3 regions of the Bacillus carboniphilus genome follow, and region 2 is predicted to be linked to each of the others. Evidence: a T-box and tRNA genes for the amino acid it is inferred to sense, from the RefSeq annotation. Region 2 holds a T-box; the other regions hold tRNA genes.
What was found. A T-box is a leader RNA that pairs with one kind of tRNA and senses whether it is charged. The one in region 2 lies ahead of metG (methionine--tRNA ligase), so its partner is inferred to be a tRNA-Met.
Positions count from the first base shown of each region.

Region 1 (7,008 bases), 270 kb from region 2:
AGCGCACGGTGGATGCCTTGGCACTAGGAGCCGATGAAGGACGGGACTAACGCCGAAACGCTTCGGGAGCCTGTAAGTAAGCTTTGATCCGGAGATATCCGAATGGGGAAACCCCTACTCGTAATGGAGTAGGATCCATATCTGAATACATAGGATATGGAAGGCACACCCGGGGAACTGAAACATCTAAGTACCCGGAGGAGAGGAAAGCAAACGCGATTTCCTGAGTAGCGGCGAGCGAAACGGAATTAGCCCAAACCAAGAGGTTTCCTCTTGGGGTTGTAGGACACTCTATACGGAGTTACAAAGGAATGAGATAGATGAAGAGGTCTGGAAAGGCCCATCAGAGAAGGTAACAATCCTGTAGTCAAAATCTCATTCTCTCCAGAGTGGATCCTGAGTACGGCGGGACACGAGGAATCCTGCCGGAAGCAGGGAGGACCATCTCCCAAGGCTAAATACTCCCTAGTGACCGATAGTGAACCAGTACCGTGAGGGAAAGGTGAAAAGCACCCTGGCGGGGAGTGAAAGAGATCCTGAAACCGTGTGCTTACAAGTAGTCAGAGCCCGTTAACGGGTGATGGCGTGCCTTTTGTAGAATGAACCGGCGAGTTACGATCCTATGCAAGGTTAAGCTGATAAGGCGGAGCCGTAGCGAAAGCGAGTCTTAAGTAGGGCGAATAGAGTATAGGGTCGTAGACCCGAAACCAGGTGATCTACCCATGTCCAGGGTGAAGTTCAGGTAACACTGAATGGAGGCCCGAACCCACGCACGTTGAAAAGTGCGGGGATGAGGTGTGGGTAGCGGAGAAATTCCAATCGAACTTGGAGATAGCTGGTTCTCTCCGAAATAGCTTTAGGGCTAGCCTCAAGATGAGAGTTATGGAGGTAGAGCACTGATTGGACTAGGGGCCCTCATCGGGTTACCGAATTCAGTCAAACTCCGAATGCCAGAAACTTATTCTTGGGAGTCAGACTGCGAGTGATAAGATCCGTAGTCAAGAGGGAAACAGCCCAGACCGCCAGCTAAGGTCCCAAAGTATACGTTAAGTGGAAAAGGATGTGGAGTTGCTTAGACAACCAGGATGTTGGCTTAGAAGCAGCCACCATTTAAAGAGTGCGTAATACTCACTGGTCGAGTGACTCTGCGCCGAAAATGTACCGGGGCTAAACGTATCACCGAAGGCGCGGACTGTTCCGTATGGAACAGTGGTAGGAGAGCGTTCTAAGGGCGGTGAAGCCAGACCGGAAGGACTGGTGGAGCGCTTAGAAGTGAGAATGCCGGTATGAGTAGCGAAAGAGGGGTGAGAATCCCCTCCACCGAATGCCTAAGGTTTCCTGAGGAAGGCTCGTCCGCTCAGGGTTAGTCGGGACCTAAGCCGAGGCCGAAAGGCGTAGGCGATGGACAACAGGTTGATATTCCTGTACCACCTCCCCACCATTTGAGTGATGGGGGGACGCAGGAGGATAGGGTAAGCGCGGCACTGGATCGCCGCGTCCAAGCAGGTAGGCTGATGAGTAGGCAAATCCGCTCATCATGAAGGCTGAGCTGTGATGGCGAGGGAAATAGAGTACCGAAGTTCCTGATTCCACACTGCCAAGAAAAGCCTCTAACGAGGTGGGAGGTGCCCGTACCGCAAACCGACACAGGTAGGCGAGGAGAGAATCCTAAGGTGATCGAGAGAACTCTCGTTAAGGAACTCGGCAAAATGACCCCGTAACTTCGGGAGAAGGGGTGCTCTGGTAGGGTGCAAGCCCGAGAGAGCCGCAGTGAAAAGGCCCAGGCGACTGTTTAGCAAAAACACAGGTCTCTGCGAAGCCGTAAGGCGAAGTATAGGGGCTGACGCCTGCCCGGTGCTGGAAGGTTAAGGGGAGCGCTTAGCGTAAGCGAAGGTGTGAACCGAAGCCCCAGTAAACGGCGGCCGTAACTATAACGGTCCTAAGGTAGCGAAATTCCTTGTCGGGTAAGTTCCGACCCGCACGAAAGGCGCAACGATCTGGGCACTGTCTCAACGAGAGACTCGGTGAAATTATAGTACCTGTGAAGATGCAGGTTACCCGCGACAGGACGGAAAGACCCCGTGGAGCTTTACTGTAGCCTGATATTGAATGTTGGTACAGCTTGTACAGAATAGGTAGGAGCCATAGAAGCCGGAGCGCTAGCTTCGGTGGAGGCGTCTTTGGGATACTACCCTGGCTGTATTGACCTTCTAACCCGCACCCGTCATCCGGGTGGGAGACAGTGTCAGGTGGGCAGTTTGACTGGGGCGGTCGCCTCCTAAAAAGTAACGGAGGCGCCCAAAGGTTCCCTCAGAATGGTTGGAAATCATTCGTAGAGTGTAAAGGCACAAGGGAGCTTGACTGCGAGACCTACAAGTCGAGCAGGGACGAAAGTCGGGCTTAGTGATCCGGTGGTTCCGCATGGAAGGGCCATCGCTCAACGGATAAAAGCTACCCCGGGGATAACAGGCTTATCTCCCCCAAGAGTCCACATCGACGGGGAGGTTTGGCACCTCGATGTCGGCTCATCGCATCCTGGGGCTGTAGTCGGTCCCAAGGGTTGGGCTGTTCGCCCATTAAAGCGGTACGCGAGCTGGGTTCAGAACGTCGTGAGACAGTTCGGTCCCTATCCGTCGTGGGCGCAGGAAATTTGAGAGGAGCTGTCCTTAGTACGAGAGGATCGGGATGGACGCACCGCTGGTGTACCAGTTGTCTTGCCAAAGGCATCGCTGGGTAGCTATGTGCGGAAGGGATAAGTGCTGAAAGCATCTAAGCATGAAGCCCCCCTCAAGATGAGATTTCCCATCTAGCAATAGAGTAAGATCCCTGAAAGATGATCAGGTTGATAGGTTCGAGGTGGACGTGTGGTGACACATGGAGCTGACGAATACTAATCGATCGAGGACTTAACCACACACATGCGATTCTTGTCACCTTTCGTTATTTAGTTTTGAAAGAATGAACTTTCTTTCAAACATAGCCTGGTAATAAGGGCAAAGAGGCCACACCCGTTCCCATGCCGAACACGGAAGTTAAGCTCTTTAGCGCCGATGGTAGTTGGGGGTCTCCCCCTGTGAGAGTAGGACGTTGCCAGGCTATTTTATTTACATAATATATTTTTAAAAAACACTACTATTATCGCGGGGTGGAGCAACGAGCAAAAGCATCGTCGAATCCACAGCGAGTTGTACCGATGGAGTAGCATCTTGAGTAAACAACCTGAGATCGGGACAGTCAATTGCTAACTAAGAGCATAGAACAACAATGTACTTTAATATTATCGCGGGGTGGAGCAACGAGCAAAAGCATCGTCGAATCCACAGTGAGTTGTACCGATCGAGCAACACCTTGAGTAAACAACCTGAGATCGGGACAGTCCATGCTAACTAAGAGCATAGAACAACAATATACTTTAATATTATCGCGGGGTGGAGCAGTCTGGTAGCTCGTCGGGCTCATAACCCGAAGGTCATAGGTTCAAATCCTATCCCCGCAACCAAAAACGGTCCCGTGGTGTAGCGGTTAACATGCCTGCCTGTCACGCAGGAGATCGCGGGTTCGATTCCCGTCGGGACCGCCATATTAAAATAGTCAAACATTCATTATTGGATGTTTTTTTGTTTTCTAGAAAATATTAAATTTTGACTTTTGTATTACTATGCGTATTATTTATATTGACACCCAGTTCCTTCATATGATAAGACTCTGATTGAGTCTTGTGATCACTATTTTCAAAGGTTAAAGGTATATGAATTAGTTTATTCACTAAATCATAATTGTGTCTTTATGTGTTATTACGCAGCGGCCATATAGGTCTATTCCATCTTCATATACATTTAATTTCAACTCACCACCCTGTTCTGAATGCTGATATGCATAAAGGAGGGATTTGTTAAGCCTTTTTTTCCAATAAGGACCTAAGGCACAATGAGAGGAACCTGTTACAATATCTTCGTTCACACCAATCTTTGGTGCAAAATATCTTGATACAAAATCATATTTATCTCTACAACTGCTCGTAATAATCACACCAGTTCCTTGTAATCGTCGAATACTTTCAAGGTTGGGTACTGCTTTTTGTACTAGTTCTCTTCCCTCTAGTTCGAGAATATACCTATCTTCCGCCCATTCAACATTTACTATATTTTGATTAATGGTGCTTCTTAATTCGTCAGTGAGTGTAACTGGAACTGACTTTTTTGCCTTCATCCTTATGTTAATAAAATCTCCACTTTTTTCAGCATGTAATTTTCCTGAATTTGTGTTAAATATAATAGGGGATTGATTAGAAACGAAACCTTCCTTAAACAATACATAAGCAGCCCCTAAAGTACCATGACCACAAAGGGCTATTTCACATATAGGGGTAAACCATCTTATTTCAAAGCCTTGGTTTTTTTCAACGATAAAACAAGTAATAGGTTGATTGAAAGATGTAGCACAAGCTTGCATCCATTTGCTTGATTGTTCATTCTTCAAAAGGACAATGACAGAGGGGTTACCTCCTTCATATTCTTGATTAGTGAAAGCATTTACTAAATAAAACCTCATCTAAAACACCCCCAATATTGTTTATTGAATATCACGATATTCTCATTTCTAAAAGCCAATACGCTGTTCGTGTTGGAGATTGGTCTAGATTGTTGTAAACTAACTGTATAGCTCATAACTTATAAGATAAAATATATTTAATTGTTCAATAAGTCCGATGTATTATCCTTCATAGCAATTCTTAACTTTATATAGAAAGAGTGGTCATTATTCGAGACGAGTTTTCAATCATTAATTCCATTACACCTTCATCACTAAAAAACAAAGATGTCTTGGTAGGTATTGGTGACGATGCGGCCGTCATAAATAGTCCAAAGCATTTAATTGTTTGTGTTGACACGATGGTAGAGGAGATTCATTTCACAAAACAAACGATGGGGCTAGAAGACATTGGCTATAAAAGTTTGGCGATTAATGTTAGTGATATTGCCGCAATGGGTGGAAAACCTTTGTATTACTTAGTCTCTATTTCAATTCCAAACGCATGGAGTGACGAAGAAATTCAATCCATTTATAAAGGGATGGAGCAATGTGCTAGTCTTTATCAAATGGATCTAATAGGCGGAGAAACGGTTTCAACGAGAGGACCCCTTACAATAGCTGTTACCGCTTTAGGAAAGATGGAAAGTGGTCGCTTTACTAAGAGAAGTAACGCAAAAGCTGGTGATATCATCTTTGTCACAGGATCTTTAGGTGATAGTGCCGGTGGCTTAGATATCCTCTTAAATGATTATATAAAACATACGGATGATCATAGTTACTTAATTAAAAAACACCAAAGACCTACACCTAAAGTAGATTTAGGCTTACAATTGGCAAAGATTAATCGGGTAAGTTTAAATGATATAAGCGATGGATTAAGTAGTGAGCTTTATGAAATAGCCGAAGCCTCATCGGTTTCAATGATGATTGAAGAAGAGGCAATCCCAATGAGCACATCGTTAAAGAACCTATATGGAAAAGATCAATCTTTACAATATGCCTTAACAGGTGGAGAAGATTTTGAACTTTTAGGCACGATGCCATCAGAGGATTTTCATCAGTTACAACAATTAACTGAACAAAAAGGTTGGTCGATTACTCAAATTGGTGAGGTTATTCTCCAAGAGGATAAACCAGAAGTATTTTTAGTTAAAAAAAATAATCCGATTCTTCTTACCAAAGGCGGGTACAATCATTTTTCCGAAGAGAGGTGAGGATTTGGAAAGACATATGATCTATTCTAATTCTGCTGAAAGAACGACACTACTAGCAAAAACATTAGCACAGCTTCTTCAAAAAGGAGATGTGATCACGTTAGAGGGCGATTTAGGAGCAGGAAAAACGGCTTTTACAAAAGGGTTAGCCCAAGGCTTAAATATAGAACGGAATGTGAACAGTCCTACATTTACGATTATCAAAGAATATTTAGACGGGAGACTTCCTCTTTACCATATGGATGTCTATCGATTAGAAAACGGTGTAGAAGAACTAGGATTTGACGAATATTTTCATGGAGACGGAGTAACGGTGATCGAGTGGGCTCATATTATTAAGGAAGAGCTTCCTGAAGAGCGTTTACAAATTGAAATTTATCGAAAATCTGAAAATGAACGGGAGCTTGTATTTATCCCTTTAGGTGACCGATATAAGCAGATGTATAAGGAGTTTGAGGAACATGAATGTGTTGGCCATTGATACGTCCAATGAAACGTTAGGAGTTGCCATAAGTAAAGACAAAAAAATAATCGCAGAATCTATTACGACTGTAAAGAAAAATCATTCTGTCCGAGCGATGCCAACGATTGTTCAACTGTTAGCTGATTGTGATATTCATCCTAAACAGCTAGATAGGATCGTAGTTGCGAAAGGTCCAGGCTCTTATACAGGTGTTCGAATTGGAATGACGATCGCAAAAACGATGGCATGGAGCCTTAAAATCCCAATAGTAGCTGTATCTAGTCTTCAAGTAATGGCGATGAATGGACACTTTTTTAAAGGGAAATTGTCTCCATTATTAGATGCGAGAAGAGGAAATGTATATACTGGCCTTTATTCATTTAATGATCGTCTTTATGTAGAGAAAGAAGATCAAAATGTTTCACTCTCTAAGTGGTTACATGAGCTAAAAGAGGAGCAAGAGGAAAGAATTTTGTTTATAGGAAAGGATACAGTTCAATTCGAGGACGAAATTAGAAGTATTTTAGGTAATAAAGCGTTCTTTACGAATGAGGTATTACATAACGCAAGACCTTCTTCCTTATTGAAAGTATCAGAACTACAAGAGCCTGGAGAGGTTCATTCTTTGACCCCAAATTATATAAGATTAGCTGAGGCAGAGGCAAAATGGTTAGCAGAAAACAAAATGAAGAGCTGATCATCCGTTCAATGACGATACATGACATTGACTCTGTTTATGAAATTGAAAAACAGTGTTTTGCTACTCCATGGTCGAAGGAAGCGTTTTATGAGGAAGTT
Region 1 is NZ_CP129013.1:3,010,564-3,017,571, forward strand. It holds rRNA gene LC087_RS15590 (23S ribosomal RNA) at 1-2,914, shown strand, start outside; rRNA gene rrf (5S ribosomal RNA) at 2,981-3,096, shown strand; tRNA gene LC087_RS15600 (tRNA-Met) at 3,423-3,499, shown strand; tRNA gene LC087_RS15605 (tRNA-Asp) at 3,505-3,580, shown strand; gene LC087_RS15610 (PhzF family phenazine biosynthesis protein) at 3,766-4,551, opposite strand; gene thiL (thiamine-phosphate kinase) at 4,752-5,747, shown strand; gene tsaE (tRNA (adenosine(37)-N6)-threonylcarbamoyltransferase complex ATPase subunit type 1 TsaE) at 5,764-6,228, shown strand; gene tsaB (tRNA (adenosine(37)-N6)-threonylcarbamoyltransferase complex dimerization subunit type 1 TsaB) at 6,209-6,907, shown strand; gene rimI (ribosomal protein S18-alanine N-acetyltransferase) at 6,877-7,008, shown strand, end outside.
Region 1: it has a tRNA-Met gene. The T-box ahead of metG (methionine--tRNA ligase) is inferred to sense a tRNA for this amino acid. The anticodon was not compared.

Region 2 (7,008 bases):
CCATGCTATTATACTGGAGACGATTAGCTTACATTGGTGGCTCCACAACCAGTCAATGGTATTATCAATCGTGCTTCTCATATTGAATATATACTCCATTCTTTTTTTCATAGGAGACATACAGTCGCTAAGGTTAAACCCAATTAAAATAACTGACCAACATCTATATCTGTCCATGGGATTGATGAAGAAAATGAAGATTCCCCTTGAAAACATTTCTGCTATTAATATAGATGCACAACTATTAGAAAAAAAAATTAAATAAACAAACGACCGTTGAATTTATGGCTAGAGATCTTGAAATGCTCTATCCTCAGATGATTATAGAATTAAAGACCCCTACAGACGCAACTCTTATTTATGGGATTGAAAAGGTTTATTCCAACGTGGCTATTCGAGTCGATGAACCTGAAAAATTTTATCGTTCACTCAATGAGCAATTCACAAAAAGTGAGCTCACTTCCAATTAAACTATCCCTAAACTACCAATAATTACATGATGAAAATCCTTTTATTGTTCTATTTAAATCCCATTACAAAACTTAAAAGGAGGGAAATTCTTTGAGAGAGATTACCTTATCTGACGGTAAAAAAATAAAAGTGGAATGTTTAAGCTGCGCGATAGCTGGAGGGATCGTTGAACCAGATGGAGGAAAAGTAATGGAAACAGAATTTTTTCACGCCCATCAAGACGTTATTTATCCTATTAGAGGGTTGGTGATTTTAACTTCGAAAAGGCACGTAAAAGGCTTCGATGAATTAACAGAAAGAGAAAAATCCAATTACATAGATACTTTATCTAAAATTCGTAAAGCTCAAAGAAACGTATTAGGTATTGAAAATGTCTATTACTTCTATAACGAAGACACTCCACATCACTTTCATACTTGGATGATCCCAAGGTATGATTGGATGACCCGGTTTGGTCGCTCTGTTGAATCTGTAAAGCCTGTCTTGCAGCATGCTCGAGTTAAATTGAACCACGAAAAGAATGTACAAAAAGTAAAGAAGCCATAACTGCTATGAACAAAGCATTGAAACAAGAAGCGAATTTTAAAGGAGACCTATTTGAAAATTGAAAAGGGGCTACCTAATAATAAAAAGCCCCTCTAGTCCTTATAAATATTACACTTTTTGATTTTGACATTTTATCATTTCTAACTCTATCTTCTTCTTTTCTAATTCGATTTCTTTTTCTTTTAGTTGATATTTTTTCTTCAGTTTATACATTTCATAGATTAAACAACCAGTAAGAATAATGGTAAACCAAAAAAGTAAATCCATTTGCCTCTCCCCTTTAAAATTTTAATCCTACACGTTTTTATTAAACAACCTCTCCTTCTCTTCTTCAATCACTTTTATATCAATTCGGTCAAACAATGGTTTTACATTTTCAATCGTTCCATTCCATATGATAAATAATGGTTCCCATTTCCACTCTTCAATCTGGAAATACCTCTGTATTTCTTGACTGGAAAACGGTAAAAAAGGTGATAAGATTTGCGCAAAATTTATGATTAAATGAACACAGGTAGCCAGCGTTTGCCTACACTCTTTTATATTTTCGGTTCTCGTTTTCCATGGCTCCCTTTCATCAAAATATTTATTTGCTTTTTTAACGAGTAAGAATACTTCTTCTATTCCCTTTTTCAATTGACCTTTCTCAATTAATTCCCCTACCTGATCATAAAGAGTCACTACTTGATCTTTTAATACGGGATCAATCTTTTCATTAGGAATTTCTCCATCAAAGTATTTTTCAATAAATTTTAATGTACGATTAATAAAATTTCCATACGAACCTAAAAGTTCGCTATTATGACTGTATATGAACTCTCTCCAGGAAAAATCGGCATCGCGATTTTCGGGTGCATTAATCGTTAAAAAGTAACGAACCGTATCAGGATGGTACCGATCCAGTAGATCCTTCACCCATATTGCCCAATTTCTACTTGTAGAAATTTTTTTCTTTTCCAGCGTCACATATTCACTAGAAATAATGGATTGAGGCAATGGTCTTTTATCTATCCCTAATAAAATGGCTGACCAAATAATCGTGTGAAAAGGAATGTTATCTTTCCCATGAACATAGTAGGTTTTCGTATGTTCTGTCCAAAATAATCCTCCATCTTTTGTTTGATTACTTGCTGAAAGGTATCCACAAACCGCTTCGATCCACACATACACCTTTTTGTCTTCATATCCATCTACAGGTAGCGGCACTCCTACTGATAAATCTCTTGAAGCTGCTCGATCAACTAAACCTTCACGCAAATACCGTTCGGTAAGCTGAATCGCATTGTCTCGCCAATTTTCTTTAGCCTTCTCTAAGTAACTTTCTAATGAGGGCTGAAATTTTTTCAAAGTAAAATAAAACTGCTCCGAGTCCTTCATTGATGGTTCATTCCCACAATTCTTACACTTTTTATCCAATAAATCTGCGGCATCTAATATTTTCGAGCAGCTTTCACACTGATCTCCTCGAGCAGGATGATGACAGTGCGGACAAGTTCCCTCTACGTAACGATCTGGTAATGACTGCTGGCATGCATCACAATACGTTTGCTTCACAACCTTCTTATAGATGAATTCCTTATTTAATAGTTCTTTAAACACTTTTTGTACTGTTTGATGGTGGTCTTCACTGTCCGTTCTTCCATAATGATCATAAGTAAAACCTAATTTTTCAAAGCAAGAGAGGAATTCCTCATGATAATCATTCACAATTTCCGACACCAATTTGTTCTCTTGTTTTGCACGTATCGCTATCGGCGTTCCATTACAGTCACTTCCTGAAACGTATAAAACCTTTTCTCCTTTTTGTCTGTAATATCGAGCGATAATATCACCTGGTAATAAACTAGCGATATGTCCAATGTGTAAGGACCCATTCGCATAAGGCCAAGCCCCACCTATAAATACACTCATCATTAACACTCCTAATTCTAAAGTATAAGAAAAGCGCAAGCGCCCATCTAGCGACGCAGGTGCTTATAGACCCCCGCATGAGATAAAGGAAACACGAAAAGCCGCAGGCTTCGATGTTGACTTATCGTAGAGAGGAGGACGAAGCATCACCAGTCGCTGGGCGCTGGAGCTAGACAAAAATAAAAGCACCATCCAAAAAAAGACCTATTTATATACTTTCTTACTCTGTAAAAAAAGCCCCGTCCTTATGTAACATACAATAAGGACGAGACTTTGGATCCCGTGGTACCACCTTTATTCGTTGACAATAAATCATCAACCTCAACCGGTACGGAGGCAACAAGCTCTTATACCGTTGTCTTTTATAACGAGAGACATACTCGGCCACACCTACTACTCCCTATTATCCAAGGGAAGTTCAGCTAGCAGCTCAAAGACCATTTTTCAATTGATTTTCCTTGTGCTTTCTCACCATTCGGCACTCTCTGTATAAAGAAAGATTCAATTTACTTTTCCTCATCATCGCTTTTCTAGTAAATAATTAAGGATAAGAATATCATAATTGTGCCATTCGTTCAATATAAATTTGTTAAATATCTACATCTAAAACTGTTGTCATGTCGTTAGCCATTTGAAATAATAGTAACCAAAGGGGAGTTACTATAATGAAGAAAAAAATCAAAAGAAAATTCCGCTCACTTAATCAGTGGCATGTTGAAGAATACGAGTCTTGGCTGACAGACATGGCGAAACAAGGGTGGAAGCTGATTAAAATCAATAGTTTATGGGCTACTTTTGAACAATGTGAACCCGAAACCATCAACTACCGAATTGATATCAAAGAGAATAACAGTACGTATAAAGATAAGATTGAGCTTTTCAAACAAGAAGGGTGGGAATATGTTGATCGTAGCGATGTAATTCTTATATTTAGAGGGAAAATGGAGGAGCTATATGCTGAACCAAAAGAACAAGCAAAAGTGTTCAATCGTTTGAAAAAAAAAGCCATCACAAATACGGTCTCATTCGCCGTTGTTACAATCATCTATTTTTTAAATCTATTTTTAATTTATAGAAATCCTGTGACGAGCTATTTAAATAATAATATGGTATTTATTTTTTGTATTTCTCTCTTCTTCTTCATTCTATCACTCAACATGATAGCAAACGTCTTCCATACACAAAAGCTAATCAACAAATTAAGGTCTGGTGTTTTTCTCAACCATCGTACAAATTATAAGAAAAAAAAGGTTTCAATATAATCTAAAAGGAGTCATTATGTTGGCGTTTGTGCTAATTTTGAATGGATTCGCTTGGAGTAATCTATTAAATACAAATGATGATGATCGTTACCATAAAATATTAGATGAGAACTTATCAGTTGTCGGAATGGACGATATCAATAATGAAGCTAACTATGAAAGAGATGATCACGAAAGCTATTTTTTAAAAGATTCAAGTCTTTTCGTCCATGCTTATGAAGAGTTATATGAAGTAGTTGAATTTAAAGATAGACAGTGGAATCACATGAATATGGAGTACCGACCATCTCTTATATCTGAGCGATACGACATAAAAACCACTTGGTTAGCAAAGCGTTTTGTTAATGATTTAATGGACAAAAGATCATTCAATAAAAATTTTCAACCACTGGATAATCGTACTTTTGATGAACTGTGGATAAATGAAGACGGTCTCAAAAAGGCCATCATTGCAAGAAAAGAGAATGTTGTTTACTATATCGAATACTTAGGAGAAGAATCTATAGAAGAGTTAATTGAAGTTACAAGTAAAAAAACAAACCATCAGTGAGTTTTCCTCAACTGATGGTTTCGTTTTATGCGTCAACAATTTCCCCATGATAAAAGCGTTTTTCTTCCGCCTTGAAACCAAGCTTTTTTTGCCATTCTTTCTAAATCTCTTTCTTCTTTATGATTAATAATAGATATAACGGTACCTTCAGCTCCAAATCTTCCCGTACGACCAGAACGATGAACATATTGTTCGAGACTTTTAGGGAAATCAAAATGAACCACATGGGTGATGGCTTTGATATCCAGCCCTCTAGCCGCAACATCTGTTGCTAGGAGCATATTTGTTTGGCCTTGTCGAAAATCTTTCATGGCTTTTTTTCGCTTATCTTTGTTCAGCTCACTATGAAGAAGTGATACGTCAATTTGTTTAAATGATAGCTTTTCCGCCGCCACATTTATTTGCCCTATATCTTTCATGAAGACTAGAATTTTAACGTCTTCTAATCGCGATAGCTTTTCTAAAACAGCCATTTTGTCTCTTTGCTCTGCTTTAAAGTAAACATGGTCGATAGCAGCTGTGTTAATCGATTCATCCTTGTCAATTTTAATAATGGTGGCTTCATTCGTCAGCTCTTTTGCTTTTTCTTCCGTTTCTTTTGGTAAAGTAGCTGAAAACAACAATACTTGCCTATCAGCTAAAGAAGATTTGATGATGCTTTTAATTGTTGATACATGTTCATGTGTTAAAAGTTGATCGCCTTCATCTAACACAATCGTTTTCACCTCATGCATCTTCAGTTTTTTCTTTTGAATGAGTTCAAACACTCGTCCTGGTGTCCCAACAATGATATGAGGGTTTTTCTTTAGTTTTTCAAGCTGCCTTTTAACGTTTGCTCCACCTATCATGGAAGCAGATCGAATGCCACTGCCTTCTCCCCATGTTTGAATTTCTTTTAAAATTTGCATTACAACTCTTGGGAAGAAGCTAAAATAACGGCTTGAGTGGCTTTGCTTTCTGAATCAATGTTATGTAAAAGCGGCAACAAGTAGGCTAACGTCTTTCCTGTCCCTGTTGGAGATTGAGCAATAACGTCTTTTCCCTCTATAATAAGGGGAATTGATTTTTCTTGAATAGTAGTGAAATGAGAAAACTGCTGTTTTTCCCAATTAGTCTTGATGAATGGTTTCAAATTCGTAAGCATGTGGGTGGATATCTCCTTTGAAAAAATGATCGTATAGTTGATCTTATCTTATTGATAACTCTCTGTCTATCCTAACAGAGTATAATAACAGTATGTACAATGTAAGACCCTAAATACCTTTGACCTCCCCCCTCTTTTCCTTTAATATGATTACTCGAATCAATTTCATAACTCAAAAATAAAAAGTACCAACGATGTATTCAAAAATTAAATCTATTTTCTTGTTTTCTATAAGAGGTTGTTTAAAAAGTCCTACGATGGCCTGGATGGCCTAGCATCATCGTTAGCCAAAGGAAGTGGCTGAACTTAGATGATGTTCCGTAGTGGTCGGTTGAATAACTTTGTTGGTTGCTTTTCCGCTCCTCATGCGCACACGAAGTGCTAGCGCAGGCGTTAACTCGTGCGATGTGGTTGTTCTTAGCCTGTGATCCTTAAGTAGACCGCCTCGTTCCTGTCTAGCTTCACCCCTTACACCCTCGAGGTCATAAGTCAAACACTTAGTGAAGGTAAAGAACACCTTCACGTTATGTTCGCCTTATGCTTGTCGGCGATGCACACGATGTGCTAGCATCATTGTTAGCCGCAGGACGCGGCTGTTCTTAGATGATGGACTTACAAAGGGTTTCAGCTTTTCTATTCAGCGCCCTTTTTTCCCTACTTTTTAAACACACACTATAATGAAATTGACTCACTTCTCTAGTGAACTACATACCACCTACTCTAGCGATTAGAGGTGGATGCTTCCTAGGTACAGAAACCTAATGGTCTCTAATGGACTAGGCGATCCCTCGTGAACCAAGAGTTCTTGTTTCCTTTATGTAAGCTTTCGAATACCTTCGTTTTTGATATTGATTGACGCATTCCAATCACGATCGGATGAGAATCCACAATGACAATGGAACACTCGGTCAGAAAGCGTCAATTCTTCCTTGATTTGACCGCAATTTGAGCACGTTTTTGAAGAAGGAAACCATTTATCAATCTTGATTAGTTTCTTTCCTTGTTCTTTTAACTTGTACTCTAAATAGGATGTGAACCTCCCCCAGGCATTATCAGCTACACTTTTACCAAACTTCAATGCTTGAGACATCCCTTTCATATCGAGGTCTTCAATAATGACGCAA
Region 2 is NZ_CP129013.1:3,280,686-3,287,693, reverse strand. It holds gene LC087_RS17150 (beta-carotene 15,15'-monooxygenase) at 1-265, shown strand, start outside; gene LC087_RS17145 (hypothetical protein) at 303-470, shown strand; gene LC087_RS17140 (HIT family protein) at 562-1,017, shown strand; gene LC087_RS17135 (hypothetical protein) at 1,126-1,284, opposite strand; gene metG (methionine--tRNA ligase) at 1,312-2,928, opposite strand; T-box leader at 3,187-3,460, opposite strand; gene LC087_RS17125 (DUF2812 domain-containing protein) at 3,594-4,190, shown strand; gene LC087_RS17120 (hypothetical protein) at 4,210-4,740, shown strand; gene LC087_RS19840 (C-terminal helicase domain-containing protein) at 4,773-5,159, opposite strand; partial or broken gene LC087_RS19835 (DEAD/DEAH box helicase family protein) at 5,388-5,884, opposite strand; gene LC087_RS17110 (RNA-guided endonuclease TnpB family protein) at 6,699-7,008, opposite strand, start outside.

Region 3 (7,008 bases), 530 kb from region 2:
TCGTACAGTGGTTTTCAAACCTTCGTTTTAGGTTATTATTATTTTTATAGGTTTCATCCAATTTATTTCTCATAATATCGCTCATAAGATCATAGGTTGTATCAAAGTTCTTTGCCCAACACCATTGTTTCTTAAAACATGATTGACATGATTGTTCAGTGACTTTACTTAAAAACAAGTCTGTTTCACCGTTGTCATCTTGTTTACTATTCGAATGAAAAGTTGAAAAGCTTTCCGATAACACTTGAAACAATTGAGAGAACTGATTGACTCGGTTTGCCGTTGCATCACGGATTTTCCTTACATATTGCTGTTGCTCTAGCGCATGCTCATTTGTCCCTGGGATGTGTTTAGCTAACTTTTCATAAAAACTTTTCGGAGTAATGAGAAAGATAGCGATCGCGATAACCGTTTCAATTATTGTGCTATAAATATCTTGTGAGCCTTGACCGTACAAAGAGATTAATAGTGACCCTCCTAATAACCCAAGCCCTGCCGCGAATTTATTCGCTTCTTTAAGTAATCCTCCGAGTAACCCTGAAAAAGCTAAAGAGCTCATGTAAGTTAAGTTATCAACATTGGCTAAACTTAAGATTAAACCAATCACAATTCCAACTGTGCAGCCAATACTAGCACCACCAATGAAAGCAAAAAACAAAACTACATACTTCGCCATGCGACAAATTCAGCTTGAACCCCATTTATATTTAAACCAATCAACCCGGTTAATATAGATGCAAGTAAAATCATAAAACATATAATTTCTTCAACCTTGTACGTATAGCGATTGTTTTGCGTTGTAATCAAAGGAATACATTGCAAAAATATGAGGGTCAATATTAAACCTAATCCTGCTTCAACAGTAGCTAAAAAATAATCATAGGGCACTAGTTCTTGCTGCATAGTCCATGTAAAGCTAATTCTTGATAGAAAAAGGGAGAGACCCACCATTACGGGAAGTGTTTTGTATGAATCGTCATAAATGAAGGCCAATAATTTAAAGAAGAATAGAAAAAGAAGCATTGAGGCTATTAGTACTATAGATAATTCTGGTTCAACTGTTAACGCTCCTGCGATTAACGAAAAAGCAACAAGTAATGCCCTTTCTCTTTTCATTAAAAAGGTGGTTGCAAAGAAAGACAATGAAAACGGGGAAAGTTCGGTTAAGATCAAAGCTCGTCCAAGCAAAAAACCGATCACACTAAAAATAAGTCCTTTGAAAAAAAAGATTGAATAGAGCCTTGCCTTGAGCACTTTTAAAAAGGTCATCACTCTTACTTGCAAATGATTCATTCCCACCATAACAGCACCATAAACCCATAACGTTCTATTAACTCTTTCCATCCTAATCCCTCCATTACTAGAGTCGTTAGTGGCAATTATATCGAAAGGATTAAGAAATTTTTGTCAAAACGGCTCTTTAATTTTTAAAATCTTTCGACTATTTATGTTTTATACGACAGTTCTCAATAGAGATGAGACATATTTTTTAGAAGTAAACGAGGTTTTTATCGAACCCTCCCTTCGTTTTTGTAAGTGTACTGTCAATATTACATGTGTGTTTGCTTGAAAACCCTTTTAAAAATTTGATGAATTTGTTTTTTACCTTTTGATGGACAAGTATAGCCTATACTAAATTTTGGATAATTATGTTATTATAAGTTTTAGGTTTTGAAAGTCAATATAAACAAACCTTTCAATTTGAATTGAATAAACGAAGATCTCCATATAGCTTTGCACACTAATCTAGATATTACGATGCTGAAAATACATGGACAAGTTTGATGATCTAATCATAAAGTCATGTTTTTTTGAAGAAGAAAAAACCTAAAATTAGATATTTACTAAGACTGAAACTTAATCTTTTAATTTACTTAATATCTGTAATAGTTAAAGTTAAAATAGGAACCTAATAAAATATTCAGAGTAATAGTAGTTCAGGGAGGTGAATTATTATGGAGGTTTTCGCGATTATTGGATTTTCCTTCAGTATAAGTGCTATCACTTTTGGCTTAATTGCTTTTACAACGGCATTCACTAATGCTAAAAAAGTGAAGGAACTTGAAATAAGAATAAACGATTTAGAGAATGAAAAGTGAAAATAGCATAGAAAAAACGAGTCAATTTAAATAGCGATAATTATATCATTTATTTATCAGTCACAGAGTTAGAAACTTAGACATTAGTCAATAAAGGGTAGTATCAAAGATTGCCAACAGTAATCATCCATTATTGCTCCATTAATTATAGGAGACACTTCTTACCAGGTTGTTTATGTAGAGGTGTCGAAACAGTAAATGTAAACTACTCGTCATTTAGCTATTGGTATAATAAGGATCTTCTCAAGTATCTCTCATCTCTTTGAACGGTACTCTGGACTGAACCAGCCCTGACAACCTCCACCTTATCAATGAGATCTATCATTCACTTTCTTGCAGATAGAGACTTCTTTTGGAGACCGTGAAAACGCAACAAAAAAACGTGTATTTCTACACGTTTTTTTATGTATGACCCGTACGGGATTCGAACCCGTGTTACCGCCGTGAAAGGGCGGTGTCTTAACCGCTTGACCAACGGGCCTTTATATTCAGTTTAAATAGCGGCGGAGGGGATCGAACCCCCGACCTCACGGGTATGAACCGTACGCTCTAGCCAGCTGAGCTACACCGCCTCAAATTAAGCACATGTTCTATAATACATACAATCTTAATTTACGTCAATAACTTTTTGCTAAAACTTTTTTAATTAGAACTCTACAAGAGAATACTTCATATAGTGAAGGAGGGTTAAATTTGAGGTAATTCTTAAACACACCCCTCAAAAAAACAAAAAAACACCTAGCATACATAGGTGCTTTATCAATCTATCGTAGCAAATTAATTTATATAAAAGCAGAAGTACATTTAACCTCTTTTAGCTCCGCGGCCACCACGTCTCGATTCATTATGACGCTTAAGTGTAGATAGTCGATCTTCACTGTCCTTTAGAAAACGACTCATTTTTTGTTCAAAGCTTTCTGGTGGACGGTATTCTTTTTTTCGATCTTTCTTACGAAAATCGGAATTACGTTGTGGACGCTCTGGTCGATCTTTAGCTTTTTTAATAGACAGACCAATTTTTCCATCTTTCTCTACATTAATCACTTTTACTTCAACTTCGTCGCCAACTTTTAAATGCTCGTTAATATCTTTAACAAAATTGTCTGCTACCTCACTAATATGAACAAGCCCAGTAGATCCACCTGGTAATTCAACAAAGGCGCCAAAGTTCGTGATGCCGGTAACCTTTCCTTGTAGCTTACTGCCTACTTCAATGGACATAAAAAAAATGCTCCTCCTTAAAATCAATAAACGAATGAATATGAAATACAATCAGTTTTATTATACCTAAACTAAAAATAAAGTGTCAACAAAGCTATTCCCCTTGTTTATTGGAATTTAACAGAATTTCTCCGTCTCTTGACACTTTAAACACATCTTTAGCCAATTTCTCAATGTATTCATCATCATTTAAATTTTCAATTTGTTGGTTTAGCTTTTCTTCCTCGGTAACCAATTGTTCTAGTTTATCATTTAACTCTCTCTTTTTTTCTTCTTGTTTATCAATTGAAATTGATTGCCTTATCAGCGTTGTACTTATGACCGTGAACGTAATAATAGCTACTAAACTCAGAAGGGTCAGCCTACGAATTAAGCCTTTTTTCTTTTTCTTATTAAGTTTCTGACTTTTTTCTCGTTCTGAAGCATATTGAGACTGCAATTGTTTTATCTTTTCATCTCTAGCAGCACTCATTCTTTATCCTCCATTTCTTTATTTTAAGATATATACAGTACAGTCAATTGCGTCTATTCTTTATCATATTCTTGATTAGATCGGAAAATCCTGTTAAATAATCTTTCTTTTTTATTATTAATTGTTTTATAGGAAGAGGGATCCTATTTAAAATAGGCATAAAGACCCAATAAAGTGGCGTTAATAAAATCTTACACAACTTTAGTAGTAAAATCAAACAAGTTCTTATTATTTTCCATAGAAACAATCCAACAGCGGTTATGATGGTCAAACAAAGCTGAAAAATATTGATAGAAGGTCTGATAATTAACAGTATGGTCAACTTTTTAAAGGTCATAACAGTAGACACTACAACAGAGATTACTTTTTTTTAAACATTTCATGTAAATGGTCTGAAACAAAGCTCTATAAGTAGCAAATCCACATAATAAGGCAAGAGATGTATAACCTAACTTCTCCCTCGTTGATAAGTAATAATACGTAAAAAATGATGAGTCCTTGTAGAACCCAAAAAAGCAAGTCATAAAAAAAAACAACCCACCTTGATATCATTGACCTGTTTAATAAGTGCCCATATGTATCTAGTATTAATCCTAACCAAATGCCTACTAGTACCATTCCTATGATCGTATAAAACTGCACAGATAAGGTCATTTGAACAGCTTGCTAAAAAGCCCTTTAGCTTTCTCCATTTGTTGATCGTCTAAATATTGAATATCAAACACTTTTCCTTTAATAGACACAAGGCCTTTTTCAACATCAAGGTTTTTCATTTGTAGGTCTTGTCCTCTAATAACGAGAACCCCCATCACCGTTTCAAGTAAAAACTCCTCGTTATCAAAACTCTCCACTTGTTTAACGCCTGTAATATCAAGGAGCCTGCGGTTTTTCATTACTACATCATGTTCTGGCGTGACAGGTTTTTGGGATGGATTCATATCATAATAAGAACTCATTCTTAATCCCTCACATTCGTAGAATACTTATTTAATACATCTATATGTATTCTACGAATGAATTAGAACAAGCCCTCTTAACTACAACTAAATTTTAACTTCTTTCACGATTGTATATAGATTTGCTGCTTCTTCTTTCTTCGTTGTGTCTTTTAAATCTTCCACCTTTATCGTAACTTTCTTTTGGCCAAATTGAATCTCTAGTTGATCGCCTATTTTCACTTGTGTACTCGCTTTTGCTTCCTGGCCATTAATTAAAATACGTCCTTGGTCAGCCACTTCTTTTGCTAGAGTACGACGCTTAATTAACCTTGAGACTTTTAAAAATTTATCTAATCTCATTTTTATTCTTCCCCCTCGATCGTCTTCGCTTCTTCCCAATAACAATCCATCTCCTTGAGACTCATTTCCTCAAGTGACTTGCTATCCTTTGAAGCTTTTTTCTCGATATAAGAAAACCGTCTAAAAAATTTATGATTGGTCATGTTCAATGCTTCTTCAGGTTCTATCCCATAATGACGTCCTACATTCACAATTGCGAATAAAAGATCACCAAATTCTTCAATTGATAACATCTGGTTCCCTATTATAATTTCTTGTTTAAATTCAGCTAACTCTTCTTCTACTTTCCCTATTATATCTTCTTTATTTTCCCAATCAAAGCCTACTTTTGCTGCTTTTCTTTGATAATGGTATGCTTTTGAAAGTGCAGGTAACGTTTTAGCAACTGAGAAAAGTAGTGAAGAATGATCCTCTTTCCCTTCACTTTTTTTAATCTCATGCCAATTACTCATCACTTCATCAACCGATGAAACCGATTTTTCTCCAAATACGTGCGGATGACGTCGAACCATCTTTTCAGAAATAGATTGAATAACATCCGAAATTGAAAAATAACCTTCATCTTCACCTATTTGTGCATGTAGCATGACCTGTAGTAAAACATCCCCTAGTTCCTCAATGATATGATCAATATCAGCTTGATCGATTGCATCTAACAGTTCGTAGCACTCTTCAATTAAGTATTTTTTTTAATGATTCATGCGTTTGTTTTTGATCCCACGGGCAACCATCCGGTCCCCTTAGTTTTGCAATTATTGATTGCAAGACTTCAAAGCGGTGATACATGGGTTCATCTTGATTTACAGGTGGAATATAAACACTCGTTAAATTACTTACATTCATGTTTCGATCAAGTTCATAAAGTTTGGTCTTCTTAATCTCTTCATTTGTCGTTCCTGCAGCCGTAACGATATAGATTTCATATTCATCCGGCAGTTGTTCCATTAACGATAATTTGACATTTGAAGAACTAAGTTGATCATAAACTTGACCAATGATGATGTGACCTTGAAAGTTTAATGTTTGATTCTGTAGATCACTACTATCCAATAATTGAAAGCCATCAATTGGATCAATTTTTAAAGATGTAAAAATGGAATCAATAAACGAATGTCCACCTACAATTTCAACATTCACCCTGTTCTCCTTCGCTTCTTCAAGCAAAACCTTCACCGTTTTTTCCGCTACTAATGGGTGCCCTGGAACTCCATAAATTATTTCATTATCCTGCGCTTTTTCTACTAATGAATTCACAATTTGTTGATACACTTCTTCAAAATCACTGCACTCTTCATATTTATGATCATATGAATGGAAGTTAAAGGATTTCTCTTCATTTTTAAGTTGTTCGATTACAGGATGCTCTTCGGTTCTTAAATAGACAGGTAAACCAGAAAGTAGTAATCGATAAATTCCTAATGGCAAATCAACTAAATCTCCTGATCCTAGCCCGATTACATGAATCTTTTTCATCCTTTGTATCCCCTATCTTTTTTAGTTCTCCATTTTTTTATAACGGGTAAGTTTTCTTTTTCCTTTTCAGAATATACGTTAGTTCGAAAGACTAAAACAATATAAACGGTCCCTCCAATAAAAACTGAAGACATGGCTTTCATCGTCTCAGTCCATCTTTGTGAAAATGGATATATCCATTCAAATCCGGTATGATAAAATTTAATAACGACGTACATAATCCCTACTGAAAAAAGCGTCATAACAAGTGGTTTCCATTCGATCATAATCAACTTTTTCTTCATAAGTAAAGCTATATTTAAAAGGGTGATGATCATAAATGCCAATACAGTTGCAATTGCTGCTCCCTTAATATCGAGAGAAGGCACGAGCAAATAATTAAAGAAAAGCTTCACAGCAATTCCTATTAAGATATTTACAGCCGGCCATTTCGTTTCCCCCTAAC
Region 3 is NZ_CP129013.1:2,755,356-2,762,363, reverse strand. It holds gene spoIIE (stage II sporulation protein E) at 1-676, opposite strand, end outside; gene LC087_RS14115 (hypothetical protein) at 661-1,344, opposite strand; gene LC087_RS14110 (hypothetical protein) at 1,956-2,099, shown strand; tRNA gene LC087_RS14105 (tRNA-Glu) at 2,509-2,580, opposite strand; tRNA gene LC087_RS14100 (tRNA-Met) at 2,598-2,671, opposite strand; gene LC087_RS14095 (S1 domain-containing RNA-binding protein) at 2,904-3,320, opposite strand; gene LC087_RS14090 (FtsB family cell division protein) at 3,415-3,792, opposite strand; gene yabQ (spore cortex biosynthesis protein YabQ) at 4,198-4,446, opposite strand; gene yabP (sporulation protein YabP) at 4,443-4,748, opposite strand; gene LC087_RS14080 (RNA-binding S4 domain-containing protein) at 4,836-5,090, opposite strand; partial or broken gene mazG (nucleoside triphosphate pyrophosphohydrolase) at 5,093-6,563, opposite strand; gene LC087_RS14070 (polysaccharide biosynthesis C-terminal domain-containing protein) at 6,560-6,958, opposite strand; gene LC087_RS14065 (MATE family efflux transporter) at 6,942-7,008, opposite strand, start outside.
Region 3: it has a tRNA-Met gene. The T-box ahead of metG (methionine--tRNA ligase) is inferred to sense a tRNA for this amino acid. The anticodon was not compared.